One region of the Variovorax sp. W1I1 genome, then DNA from elsewhere that is predicted to be linked to it. Evidence: riboswitches for the same ligand, from Rfam matches in the RefSeq annotation. Region 1 holds a riboswitch; the other holds the start of a gene.
The links. A riboswitch is a leader RNA that binds a small molecule or an ion and turns the genes downstream of it on or off. The one in region 1 is predicted to bind glycine.
Positions count from the first base shown of each region.

Region 2: linked by a shared signal. The riboswitch ahead of QFZ83_RS24640 (D-amino acid dehydrogenase) and the one ahead of gcvT (glycine cleavage system aminomethyltransferase GcvT) in region 1 are both predicted to bind glycine.

Region 1 is NZ_JAUSWZ010000001.1:3,641,473-3,648,095, forward strand. Features, by position in the region: gene QFZ83_RS16995 (TRAP transporter substrate-binding protein) at 1-67, shown strand, start outside; gene QFZ83_RS17000 (TRAP transporter small permease) at 156-668, shown strand; gene QFZ83_RS17005 (TRAP transporter large permease) at 680-1,972, shown strand; gene QFZ83_RS17010 (DUF4440 domain-containing protein) at 2,050-2,571, shown strand; gene QFZ83_RS17015 (hypothetical protein) at 2,690-3,229, shown strand; gene QFZ83_RS17020 (hypothetical protein) at 3,226-3,609, shown strand; gene QFZ83_RS17025 (H-NS family nucleoid-associated regulatory protein) at 3,679-4,107, opposite strand; glycine riboswitch at 4,287-4,361, shown strand; glycine riboswitch at 4,382-4,497, shown strand; gene gcvT (glycine cleavage system aminomethyltransferase GcvT) at 4,545-5,723, shown strand; gene gcvH (glycine cleavage system protein GcvH) at 5,788-6,159, shown strand; gene gcvP (aminomethyl-transferring glycine dehydrogenase) at 6,209-6,623, shown strand, end outside.
Region 2 is NZ_JAUSWZ010000001.1:5,257,262-5,263,884, forward strand. Features, by position in the region: gene rfbA (glucose-1-phosphate thymidylyltransferase RfbA) at 1-527, opposite strand, end outside; gene rfbD (dTDP-4-dehydrorhamnose reductase) at 567-1,457, opposite strand; gene rfbB (dTDP-glucose 4,6-dehydratase) at 1,454-2,524, opposite strand; glycine riboswitch at 2,642-2,732, shown strand; glycine riboswitch at 2,766-2,883, shown strand; gene QFZ83_RS24640 (D-amino acid dehydrogenase) at 2,974-4,281, shown strand; gene QFZ83_RS24645 (RtcB family protein) at 4,298-5,707, opposite strand; gene QFZ83_RS24650 (FIST C-terminal domain-containing protein) at 5,901-6,623, opposite strand, start outside.

The sequences.
Region 1 (6,623 bases):
GGCCTATGCGGGCTATGCCAAGGAGTTCGGCGCCGACAACATCAAGAAGATCACGGACGTCCAGTAAGCCTCGCGCGCCAGACTTCTTTGACGACCGCGCCCGGCCCGCTTCAGTGCGCCGGGCGCTTCGCTTTTTCAAGACAAGAGAACCACACGTGCAAGCCTTCGAGCGCTACTTTCTCGCCGCCAACCGCTGGGCGCTGATCCTTCTGCTGGCCGCCATGTCGGTCATCATCTTCACCAACGTCGTGATGCGCTACACCACCAGCAACTCGCTCGAGTGGGCCGAAGAGGTGTCGCGCCACATGATGATATGGCTCACCTTCCTCGGGGCCGGGCCGGTGCTGCGCTACGGCGGCCACATCGCGGTGGAGAACCTGCAGGACGCGCTGCCGCGCGCGGGCGGCATCGCGGTGCGCGCCTTCGTCGCCGCGCTGCTGTTCGCCTTCTTCGGCTTCATGGTCTGGTACGGGTGGCTCTACATGCAGCGCACGATGTTCCAGCTCACGGCAGTGACGCAGATTCCGTTCGCCTACATCTACAGCGCGATGCTGTTCGGCGGCATCTTGTTGATCGTGCACTGGCTGCTGGTGGTGCGGGGCTATGTGCTGCGGCGCGAGTTCGCATCGGATGCGCACTTCGACGCCAACGCCTCGGCGTCGCTGTAAGGAGAACGACCATGGATGCCAGCATCGTTCTCATCGTCTCGGCCTGCATTTTCCTGGCCATCGGCGTGCCCGTGGCCTTTGCGCTCGGGCTCTCGACCGTCACCACGCTCATCCTCGCGGAGAACTATCCGCTGATGGTGCTGCTGAAGGAAACCTTCACCGGCATCGACAGCTTTCCGCTGATGGCCGTGCCCTTTTTCATCCTCGCGGCCGAGCTCATGAGCGGCGGCTCGCTCACCGAGGTGCTGCTGCGCTTCGCGGGCCAGTTCGTAGGCCATCGACGCGGGGGCCTGGGCTACACCAACGTCGTGTCGCTCACCTTCTTCTCGGGCATCTCGGGCTCGGCATTGGCCGATGCGGCGGGGCCGGGATCGATGCTCATCAAGATGATGGACAAGGCCGGCTACGACCGCTCGTATGCGGCGGCGCTCACGGCCTCGACCGCGATCGTCGGGCCGATCATTCCGCCCTCGATCATCATGATCATCTATGCGCTGCAGGACGAGACGGTCTCGGTCGGCACCCTCTTCGCGGCCGGCATCCTGCCCGGCATCCTGATCGCGGTGGCGATGTGCGTGGTGAACTTCTACGTATCGAAGAAGCGCAACTACAAGGGCGACGGGCAGACGCCGCCGCTGCGCGAAATTCTCATCACGACCTGGAAGGCGATACCCGCGATCCTCTTGCCCGTGGTGATCCTCGGCGGCATGCGTGCCGGCTGGTTCACGCCGACCGAAGCCTCGGTGGTGGCGGTGTTCTATGCGCTGGTGTGCGGCAAGTTCATCTACCGCACGCTCGAGTGGAAGATGCTGCCCGACATCCTCTCCCGCTCCGCCCTGCTGTCGGCCTCGGTGCTGATCATCATCGGCCTCTCGGCCTCGTTCGCATGGGTGCTGACCATCGAGGGCATTCCGCAGCAGATGGCCGAATGGCTCATCAGCATGAACCTCTCGCCGTGGATGTTCCTCATCATCGTGAACATCTTCCTGCTGCTGTTCGGCATCTTCATCGAGCCGCTGCCGGGCGTGATGGTGCTGGCGCCGATCCTGGCGCCCGTCGCGATCAAGCTGGGCGTGGACCCGGTGCACTTCGCGATGATCGTGATCTTCAACCTCACGCTCGGGATGATCACGCCGCCAGTGGGCGGGCTCTTGTTCGTGACCTGCAACGTGTCGAAGGTGCCGATGTCGGCGCTGGTGAAGGAACTGGTGCCGTTCCTGTGGGCGCACGGCGCGGTGCTGATGATCCTGACCTTCGTGCCTGCGCTCAGCACCTGGCTGCCGCGGGCGCTCGGGTTCAAGTAGCGGCGCCGGTGCCTCTGCAGCGGTTCGCTGCCAGAATCGGCGCCACGCCAACAACCGACAACCGAGGGAACCGCTCCATGAATCGACTCGCCACCTGCCTGCTCGCCGCAGGGCTGCTGTCCACGGCCGCATTGGCTGCCACGCCCGTCGCCACCCCCGCGGCAAAGCCACCAGCACCTGCCGCATCGGCGGCCGCTGGGGCAGCGGCGACCCCGGCGCCGGCTGCGCCAGCGGCCGCTCCCGCGCAAGCGCCCAGCGCGGGCATCGCCGAAATCGAAACCGCCGTGCGCGCCTGGGCCGACGCCTGGTCCGCGCGCGACGTGGACCGCTACCTCGCCGCCTACGCCCCCGACTTCACACCGGCCAGGAAGCAGGACAAGAAGCAGTGGGAAGCCGAGCGGCGCACCCGCATCTCGAACAAGTCGAAGATCAGCGTGACCGTCGACGACCTCGTCATCAGCGTGAACGGCCAGACCGCCAGCGCGCGCTTTAAGCAGGTCTACACCGCCGACAAGCTCAAGAGCACCGACCGCAAGACGCTGGAGCTGCAGCGCGTGGGCGACAAGTGGCTGATCCGCAAGGAAAGCACCGGCGCCTGAAGACCTGAGCGTCCGATGGCGCGGCGGCGGCGATCTCCCTGTAAGCCGAACAGGTTCATGAAGATGTCACCGCTCGCGACGATGCTGCAGCCTTCGATCTTCGAAAGCTGTGGCCGCCATGTTTCCCACCAAGACCGACAAGGCACGCGACGAACTCCAGGGCGGGCAGCGCACGCTCAGCCAGCGTGAACGCGCCCTGCTGCTGATGGCCGACGGCCGGCGCTCGCTGACCGACTTCAGCCCGCTGTTCGCGAACCGCACCGAGGCGGAGCAGGCGATCCTGGCGCTGGTGAGCAGGGGCTATCTGCAGGATGCGCAGGCGATGGCCGCTGCTGCGGCTGTACCAACTCCGATGCCGGTGCCGGCCGTCGACCCGATCCGCATCGCCACCTCGGCCGACACTTTCGACGGCAAGCGCTCGCTGGCCACCACGCGGATGTTTTTGTTCGACATCTGCGAGCGCATGTTCGTGCGGCGCGACCCCAAGTTCGCCCTGCAGATGCGCGACGCCCTGCGCGAAGCCCGCGACCGCGAGGCGATGCTGACCATCGCCGCGCTGATGCTCAGTGAAATCGAGAAGACGGCCGGCGCCGAGCGGGCCGAATCGCTGCGGGAGCGCATCGAGCGGCTGCTGCCGCCCGCGGAAGTGGTGCATTGAAGTCGCATCTGCGCTCCCACTCCGACGAGCCGCGGTATTTCCCGGACACCGCGAAGACTCGATCAGATTTTTCTGGATCTGATTTCCACTCTCTCGGGCGGACCATCGTCCACCATGCCCCATTCCAGACGGTCCTTGAATATCTCGCGGTATCGGTCATTGTTCGAGACATTGGCCTCGCTCATTTGATCCCGCATATCCCCCGCGCAAATTCCACTCCCGTTTGGCGTATTGAACTCGACGCGGCAATGGGCAATCAGCAAGACCTCTATCGCTTGAACTTCCGCGGTCTTGTTGTGGCGGGCGGCAATATGCAACACGGTATCTCCGCAGATATCACGGCTTTTGCATTTCCATTCAGATCATTTTTGAAAAAATGATGAACCGCCTCGACGTTTCCAGCAACGATCGCCGGCGTGCTGGCCGGCGAAACCCGGCATTGAATGCCATCAACCGTTATTGACGTGGTCGCCGCCTACAGCCAGATTTTCGTAAGCCTTGCTCTTGTCCGGCGCGCCTTCGAGGGCGGCAATGAGCCACGGCGGTTGTCGGCCTTTTGTTCCCCCCGTCCAGGTCGCGCTGGAATTGGGATCCTTGTACACGGTGCCCTTCACATAGGCCTTGGCTTCCGATGCCTGGCTGCCATTGGGTGAACGCGTGCGTTTTGCGCCCGATTTGTCGTAGGGGTCCAGCGCGGCCTTGCCCTCCGGGATGCTGAAACCGGCTGCCTCGAGTTTCTTCGCATAGGCATCGGCCAGCACCTTCAATTCTTCTCCACGCTTGGCCTGCAATGCCAGCTCCAGTTGGGCCCGTTCATTGTCCATTTCCTGGATGCGCTTCTGGATATCCGCGAAGCTCATATTTCTGGCATCTGTCATTCTTTGCGTTCCTTTGGGGGTGTGTTGTGTGCCCAATATGCTAGTGCCAAAAGAAGAGGCTCACCAGATTGATCTGTTCAGGCCTCGGTGCGGTCTTGCCGCCCCGCATCGATGACCGAAACCCCGCCCCGACGCTCTGGATTCGGAAGTCGTGCGATTCGTCCACTACACTCGGCGGGGTCAGGAGAGAGCCCCGCACGACGGGGCCGCCGAAGGCGCAGGGGATCCCCGAACGCTCAGGCAAAAGGACTGACAAGGCGCCGGTTCACACCGGCGTTTCCTTGCTGGAGAGAGGCCGTTGCATGCACACATGCATTGCACCGGCCCACCGAAGGAGCAAACCCCGATCGTGGGGCGAATCTCTCAGGTAAAGCGGACAGCAGGGGTGGCCCGTGGCGTTGCAGCCATGGATTTCGACTGCCCCTTTGGAGTGCCCCGTGGCCGCTTCTTCCGCTCCCGATACCCATACCCAACTTCTCAAGACGCCGCTGTACGACCTCCACGTGGAGCTCGGCGCGCGCATGGTGCCCTTCGCGGGCTATTCGATGCCGGTCCAGTACCCGGCCGGCCTCATGGCCGAGCACAAGCACACGCGCGATGCGGCCGGCCTCTTCGACATTTCCCACATGGGCCAGCTGCGCCTCGTCGGCCCCGACGCCGCAGCGGCCTTCGAGACCTTGATGCCCGTCGATGTGATCGACCTGCCCGCCGGCAAACAGCGCTACGGTCTGCTGTTGAACGATGAGGGCGGCATCCTCGACGACCTGATGTTCTTCAACGAAGGCCACGGCTCGATCTTCGTGATCGTGAACGGTGCCTGCAAGGTGGCGGACATCGCGCACATCCAGCAGAAGATCGGCTCGCGCTGCGAGGTGCAGCCCCTGCCCGACCACGCGCTGCTCGCGCTGCAGGGCCCGCAGGCCGCGGCCACGCTGGCGCGGCTGTCGCCCGGCATCGAGCGCTTCGTGTTCATGACGGGCGGCGCGGTGCAGATCGGCGGCATCCCCGCCTTCGTCACGCGCAGCGGCTACACGGGCGAAGACGGTTTCGAGATCTCCGTGGCCGGCAAGGACGCCGACGCCCTCGCCCGCCTGCTGCTGGCGCAGCCCGAGGTCAAGCCCATCGGCCTGGGCGCGCGTAATTCGCTGCGGCTCGAGGCGGGCCTCTGCCTCTACGGCAACGACATCGACACCACCACCACGCCCGTCGAAGCCTCGCTCAACTGGGCGATGCAGAAGGTGCGCCGTGCCGGCGGTGCGCGCGAAGGCGGGTTCCCGGGCGCGGCAAAGATCCTCGCCCAGCTCACAGCCGCGACCGTCGGCGCCGCAGGCCACACCGACCACGACACCTTGAAGCGCAAGCGCGTCGGCCTCGTCGCGCTGGAGCGCATTCCGGTGCGCGACGGCACGCTGCTGCAATCCTTCGAAGGCCAGGACATCGGCATCGTCACCAGCGGCCTGCTCGGCCCGACGGCCGACCGCTGCATCGCGATGGGCTACGTGGCCACCGCGTTCTCCGAGCCCGGCACGCGCGTGCAGGCCATCGTGCGCGGCAAGCCGGTGCCGATGGAAGTCTCGACCCTGCCCTTTGTGCCGACCCGCTACTACCGAGGCTGATCGCGGCTGACCGCGGCTAGGCTCTGCATTCCCTTATTCAATTTTTTCCACGAGGAGTTTTCCCATGAGCATCAAGTACACCAAGGACCATGAGTGGGTCTCGGCCGAAGGCGGCGCCGCCACCGTCGGCATCACCGTGCATGCGCAGGACGCGCTGGGCGATGTCGTGTTCGTCGACCTGCCCGAAGTCGGCAAGACCTTCGCGCAGGGCGAAGTCGCCGGCGTCGTCGAATCGGTGAAGGCCGCGGCCGATGTGTTCATGCCCGTCTCGGGCGAGATCACCGAAGTGAACGAAGCACTGCGCGCCGACCCCTCGCTCGCCAACAGCGACCCGCTGGCCACCGGCTGGTTCTTCAAGGTCAAGCTGAGCGAGCCCGCGCAGCTCGATGCCCTGCTCGACGCTGCCACCTACGACAAGTTCGCCGCCGAATCCTGACCCCCAGCGTTCGCCCGCCTTTCCTTCTTCTCCTCGAGCCTTCACCGCCATGCCGATTCCCGCCCTTCCCTCTTTGCAAGAACTAGAGAACGCCGAAGAATTTCTCGCCCGCCACATCGGCATCGATGCGGCGGACGAGGCGCGCATGCTGCCGGTGATCGGCTCGGAGACGCGGGCGGAGCTCATCGACGGCATCGTGCCCGCGGCCATTCGCCGCGCGAAGCCGATGCGCCTGCCGGCCCCGGTGACCGAAGCCGAGGCGCTGGCCGAGCTGAAGGCGATGGCGTCGAAGAACAAGGTGTTCAAGAGCTTCATCGGCCAGGGCTACTACGGCACGCACACACCGGGCGTGATCTTGCGCAACGTGCTGGAGAACCCCGCCTGGTACACCGCCTACACGCCCTACCAGGCCGAGATTTCGCAGGGCCGCATGGAGGCCCTGCTCAACTTCCAGACGATGGTGT
Region 2 (6,623 bases), 1.6 Mb from region 1:
ACCGCGTAGTTGCTCTTGGGCTTCAGCGGCTTTTCTTCGATGCTGCTGGCCTTGCCGCTGGCATCGAACGCCACCACGCCGTAGCGTTCAGGATCTTGCACGTGATACGCGAACACGGTCGCGCCGGATGGCTTTTCATCGGCATCGGCAAGCAGATGCACGAGGTCGTGGCCGTAGAAGATGTTGTCTCCCAGCACAAGCGCACTGGGATCGTTGCCGAGAAACTTGTCCCCGATGATGAACGCCTGCGCCAGCCCATCCGGGCTCGGCTGCACCGCGTACTGCAAGTTGATCCCCCATTGGCTGCCATCACCCAGCAACTGCTGAAAACGCGGCGTGTCCTGCGGCGTGCTGATGATCAAAATATCGCGCATGCCGCCGAGCATCAGCGTGCTCAGCGGGTAATAGATCATCGGCTTGTCGTACACCGGCAGCAGTTGCTTGCTCATGGCGAGCGTCGCGGGATGCAGGCGGGTGCCCGAGCCACCGGCGAGGATGATGCCTTTGCGTTGCGTCGTTTGGGTCATGGGATGTTCGTTCGTGTCTCTTGTCTTGCTCGACGGATGTCAGAAGGTTTCGCGCAACATGCGGGCGACGCCGGACTGCCACTCGGGCAGCACGAGGCCGAAGGTCGATTGCAGCTTCGTGGTGTCCAGGCGCGAGTTGTGCGGCCGCGTGGCCGGCGTCGGGAATGCTGTGGTGGGCACGGGCTCGACCGCTTCGGGGCCGGCCTTGAGTTCGACACCCGCCGCCTTTGCCTGCTCGATCACGAAGCGCGCATAGCCGTGCCACGTGGTCACACCACCGGCCACCGCGTGATAGAGCCCGGCCTTGGACGGGTCCTGCAGCGTCGCGCGAATGGCGTGCGCGGTGATGTCGGCCAGCAGCTCGGCGCCGGTGGGCGCACCGAACTGGTCGTCGATGACCGTGAGCTTGTCGCGCTCCTTGGCGATGCGCAGCATGGTCTTGGCGAAGTTGCCGCCGCGTGCGGCATAGACCCAGCTGGTGCGAAAGATCAGGTGCTTCGCGCAGTGCTTTGCCACCAGTTGCTCGCCTTCGAGCTTGGTGCTGCCGTAGATGCTGAGCGGACCGGTCGCATCGTCTTCCTTCCAGGGCTTGCTACCGCTGCCGTCGAAGACGTAGTCGGTCGAGTAGTGAACCATCAGCGCGCCGATCTGCTGCGCGGCTTCGGCCACCACGCCGGGCGAGGTGGCGTTGAGCTTGCGGGCAAAGTCGGGCTCGCTCTCGGCCTTGTCGACCGCGGTGTGCGCGGCGGCATTGACGATGACGTCGGGCCGCACCTTCAGCACGGTCTCGGCCAGTTGCTCGGGGCGGCTGAAGTCGGCGTTGAAGTCGGTGCTGTCGAAATCGAGCGCGACCAGTTCGCCCAGGGGCGCGAGGCTGCGCTGCAGTTCCCAGCCGACCTGTCCGCCCTTGCCCAGCAGCAGCAGCTTCATGCCGCCGCCTTCGCGTCGTATTGCTTCTCGACCCATTCGCGGTACGCACCGCTCTGCACGTTGCGCACCCACTCGCCGTTCGCGAGGTACCACTCGACCGTCTTGCGGATGCCGCTGTCGAAGGTTTCGGCGGGCTTCCAGCCGAGCTCGCGCTCGAGCTTGCGCGCATCGATGGCGTAGCGGCGGTCGTGGCCCGGGCGGTCGGTCACGTAAGTGATCTGTTCCTTGTACGGCTTGCCATCGGCCTTGGGGCTCAGTTCGTCGAGCAGCGCGCAGACCGTGGTGACGATCTCGATGTTGGGCTTCTCGTTCCAGCCGCCGACGTTGTAGGTCTCGCCGAGCTTGCCGGCTTCGAGCACGCGGCGGATGGCGCTGCAGTGGTCCTTCACGTAGAGCCAGTCGCGCACCTGCATGCCGTCGCCGTACACGGGCAGCGGCTTGCCTGCGAGTGCGTTGACGATCATCAGGGGGATGAGCTTCTCGGGGAAATGGAACGGCCCGTAGTTGTTCGAGCAGTTGGTGGTGACCACCGGCAGGCCGTAGGTGTGGTGCCAGGCGCGCACGAGGTGGTCGCTGGCGGCCTTGCTGGCCGAGTAGGGGCTGTTGGGCTCGTACTTGTTCTCTTCGGTGAATGCCGGGTCGGTCTTGGAGAGCGAGCCGTAGACCTCGTCGGTCGACACGTGCAGGAAGCGGAAGGCGGCCTTCTGGTCGGCCGGCAGCGCATTCCAGAAACCGCGCACGGATTCGAGCAGGCGGAAGGTGCCCAGCACGTTGGTCTGCACGAAGTCTTCGGGGCCGTGGATCGAGCGGTCGACGTGCGATTCGGCGGCGAAGTTCACGACGGCGCGGGGCTTGTGCTCGGCCAGGAGGCGGTCGAGCAGGGCGCTGTCGCCGATGTCGCCCTGGACGAAGATGTGCTTCGGGTTGTCCTTGAGGGACGCGAGTGTCTCGAGGTTGCCCGCGTAGGTCAGTTTGTCGAGGTTCACGACCGGCTCATCGCTCTGCGCGATCCAGTCGAGTACGAAATTGGCGCCAATGAAGCCTGCGCCGCCGGTTACCAGGATCATGGGGTCCCCTGTTTGTTGTCGAACGATCGCCCTTTGGCGAATGAACGGGAGATTATCCCACCGGCCCACAGGGCCGAAATCCAGGGTTGGCGCATCCGCGGGGCCCCACCTACAATCGCCCCCACTGCAGGAGAGCGGGCCACCCCGGTGGCCCTACCGAAGGCGCAAACTCCCATAAACGCTCAGGTCGGCCCAACGAAGTTCTTTGTAATTTCGGCAAGGGGTCAGTACTGCATCAAATCAAACGCCGTCTGGAGAGCCATCGCACCCCGCAAAGGTGTCGCGATGCACCGAAGGAGCAAACCCGTTGCAAGGCGCAACAGGTGAATCTCTCAGGTATCGAGGACAGGGGGAGCGGCAACTTGGACGGCGGACGTCCGGTTGCTTGCTATTGATTGAATAGCACACCACATCCGCCATTCAAGCGCTGCACCTCAAAGGTACTTGCAATGCGCGTGATCGTTCTTGGCGCCGGCCTGCTCGGCGTGACTTCGGCTTATTACCTCCAGCAACTCGGCCACGAAGTGACCGTCATCGACCGGCAGGCCACCCCGGCCGCCGAAACCAGCTTCGCCAACGGCGGGCAGATCTCCGTGAGCCATGCCGAACCCTGGGCCAACCCCAGCGCGCCGCTCAAGGTGCTGCAGTGGCTGGGCAAGGAAGACGCCCCGCTGCTCTTTCGCATCCGCGCCGACATGCGCCAGTGGCTCTGGGGCCTGCAGTTCCTGCGCGAGTGCACCCCGGCGCGCACGAAGCACAACATCGAGCAGATCGTGCGCCTGGGCACCTACAGCCGCGACACGCTGCAACAGCTGCGCCGCGATACGGGCCTGAGCTACGACCAGCGCACCCAAGGCATCCTGCATTTCTATACGACGCAGAAGGAGTTCGACGGCGCACTCAAGCCGGCCGAGCAGATGCGCGCCCTCGGCTGCGAACGGCTGGTGATCTCGGCCGACGAGGCGGTGAAGATCGAGCCCGCCCTCGCCCACATCCGGCCCCAGCTGGCCGGCGCCACCTACACGGCCGAGGACGAATCGGGCGACGCCAACCGCTTCGCCCGCGAACTGGTCGGCCTCGCGGCCGCGGCTGGCGTGAAGTTCCTCATGAGCCACACGGTCACGGCACTGCGCGAAGCCGGCGGCAGCATCGACCACGTCGAGGCGACCGACAACGAAGGCCGCTTCCAGCGCATCCGCGGCGACGCGTTCGTGCTGGCGATGGGTTCGCTGAGCCCGCTGTACGCGGCGCCACTGGGCATCCGCCTGCCGATCTACCCGGCCAAGGGCTATTCGGTGACGCTGCCCGTGAAGGACGCCTCGAAGGCGCACCAGGTCTCGCTGACCGACGACGAATACAAGCTGGTGTTCTCGCGCTACACGTCCGAGTCGGGCGACCGCTTGCGCATCGCGGGCACGGCCGAACTCAACGGCTACGACCGCGACCTGAACCGCGTGCGCTGCGAAGCCATCGTGCGGCGCGTCGAAGAGCTGTTCCCCGGTGCCGGCGACACCACGCAGGCCCAGTTCTGGACGGGCTTGCGCCCCGCGACGCCGAGCAACGTGCCGATGATCGGCAAGACGAAACTGCCGAACCTGTACCTGAACACCGGCCACGGCACGCTGGGCTGGACGCACGCGTGCGGTTCGGGCAAGTCGATCGCGCGGATCGTGAGCGGGCTCGTGCCGGAGGTGGACTTTGCGTTCACCGGCATGCCGGCGCCGGCACCGCGAATCGCGCAACCCGCATTGGGCTGACAATCGCGGCCCTGGGTCACGCCTTGAAGGTGATCCAGGGTTTCAGCCGCACCGCGCAACGAATCAGGCCCGCGCTTTCCTGTGCGTCGATCACCGCGCCGATGGGCTTGTAGGCCTGCGGCGCCTCCTCGATCCTGCGCTCCTCGCGCAGAGTCACACATTGCCAGCTGGCGTTTTCGTCCTGGTTCGCGGCACCGCGCAAGGCACGCACCTCCTGGCGCCGCATCCGGCGGCCGGCGCCATGGCTGCACGACCACAACCAGTCTTCATGACCCAGGCCGGTCGCGAGGTACGAGTGATCGCCCATCGAACCCGGAATCAGCGCCAGGTCTCCTTCGTGGGCCGGCGTTGCGCCCTTGCGGTGGATGTTCATCCCGTGCTCGCGCAGCACCACGTTGTGCGGCACGTCGACCACGAGCTTCGATGCCGTCGCGCCCAGCAGCTCCGCCATGTCCTTGCGCACCAGTTCGGCCAGCACAACACGGTTGGCCCAGGCATAGCGCGCCGCCACACCCATCGCCTCCAGGTACTCCTCGGCCAACGAACCGGAGAGTCCGTACAGGCCGCTGCGGGGATGGCGCAGGCCCTGCGGCCATTCGGCCTTCGCCCGGTCCATCCAGCGCCCACCGACGTGGAAGCCGATGTCGCGCGAACCGCTGTGAATCATCACCACCACTTCGCCGGCCTTGAGGCCGGCGCGGTAGGCCGCGTGCCGGTCCATCACCTTGTCGACCACCTGCAGTTCCACGAAGTGGTTTCCGCCGCCCGGCGTGCCGAGGCATGGGTCCCGAAAAACCTCGTGGCGCGCGCCGGTGTAAGCCTGCGGCGCATGCCGCGCATTGCCGCCGAAGCTCGCAAGGCCGATGCAGCGGTCGATCTCCGCCTGCAGCCGGTCGCGGTCGCAGGACGACCAGAGCCCGCTGCCCTGAACGGCATCGAGAAATGCGGCCGGCCCCACGTCGAACAGCGCCTTGAAAGCCGCTGTGTGCACCGGCACGTCGCGGCCGTTGTCGAGCAGGCTGCGCGTGAGGCGTTCGATGAGCCGTGTCTTGTGCGGCGCCACCTGGTCCAGCGTGAGGCCGGTGGTCAAGAGGCGCATGCCGCAGTTGATGTCGGTGCCCACCGCTGCGGGAATGACGAAGTCCGCGTCGGTCGCCACGACGCTCCCGACCGGCGCCACGGAGCCCGGATGGAAATCGGGCGTCGCGCAGGCCTTGCAGACGCCCTTCTCGCCATCGGGCGAGCGGACGCTGGCAAAGGCCAGCAACTGGTTCACCGCCTTCTCTTCCAGGGGAAGGCTTTGCGGCAGAAGCACCGTCGCCTGTGAAACCTCGTTGTGCAGGTGATAGACGCCGTCGCGATAGTCGACGGCGATGCCAGCGCGCGAAAAGGTGCGCTGGAGTCTCGAAAAATGATTGCTGCTCATGGCTGCTGTTCCATTGGGGAAACCATGTCGGTTTCCAGCCCCGGCCAGCATTGCGTGGCGAGGCGAAAGAGATCGACCGCGCGCCTCGAGGCGCACGGATCACTCTTTCTTGCAGCAGCAGAGATTCAAGAAAGCGGGCGGATTCTAGCGACGGCGGCCGCGGTCGAAAACCCGGCCGTCGTTTTTTCGCCCGTCAGTCCTTGCTGGTGAACACCGTCAACACGCCGGTATAGCCATACAGGTGATGGCGGGCGATTTCGCCCGCGGCGAAGAAGCCGACCAGCGGCACGTCGCCCAGCGCGTGGCGCACGATCTGCAGTTCGGCGCCCGGTGCGCCGAAGTGCGGGCCGCCGCGCCCGGAGCAGCTCACGTACACCGCGCCTGCGATGCGGCGCGCGGGGTGCGGCGCCGCTTCGGCTTCGCCGGCAGCAACGGCGCGGGCGGTGGCCAGCGTCTGTTCTTCCGGCTCCAGCTCTTCGCGGATCTCCGCGCAGATGCGCATCAGGTCGGCCCGCGCAGCCTGCGCATTGCGGCGGCAGAAGGTCAGCCGCATGCCGGCCTCGGCCGTGTCGGCGATCGCGATGCCGCGGCGCGTCGGGTCCAGGCCGATGATGTGGCGCACCAGCACGTCGGCGCCCAGGTCGCCGGTGCGGCGCACGCCGTCGCTGCCGGCGTCGGCCAAGCCGACCAGCGTGTTGCGCACCGCGTCGATGGCCTCCTGCGGCCGTTCGAGCGACACCTGCAGGTCGGCCAGCAGCACGTCGAGCGCAGGCTCGCCGTCGAGCTTGAGCAGGAGGTTTCCGTCGGCCTCGGTGATCTCGCGCTCGCGCACGCCCGAGCGCAGCGGCTGGCAGCCCTGCGTGACGCGCGAGACCACCCGCACGCCTTCGCCGAACACCACGCCCGACAGGCCACC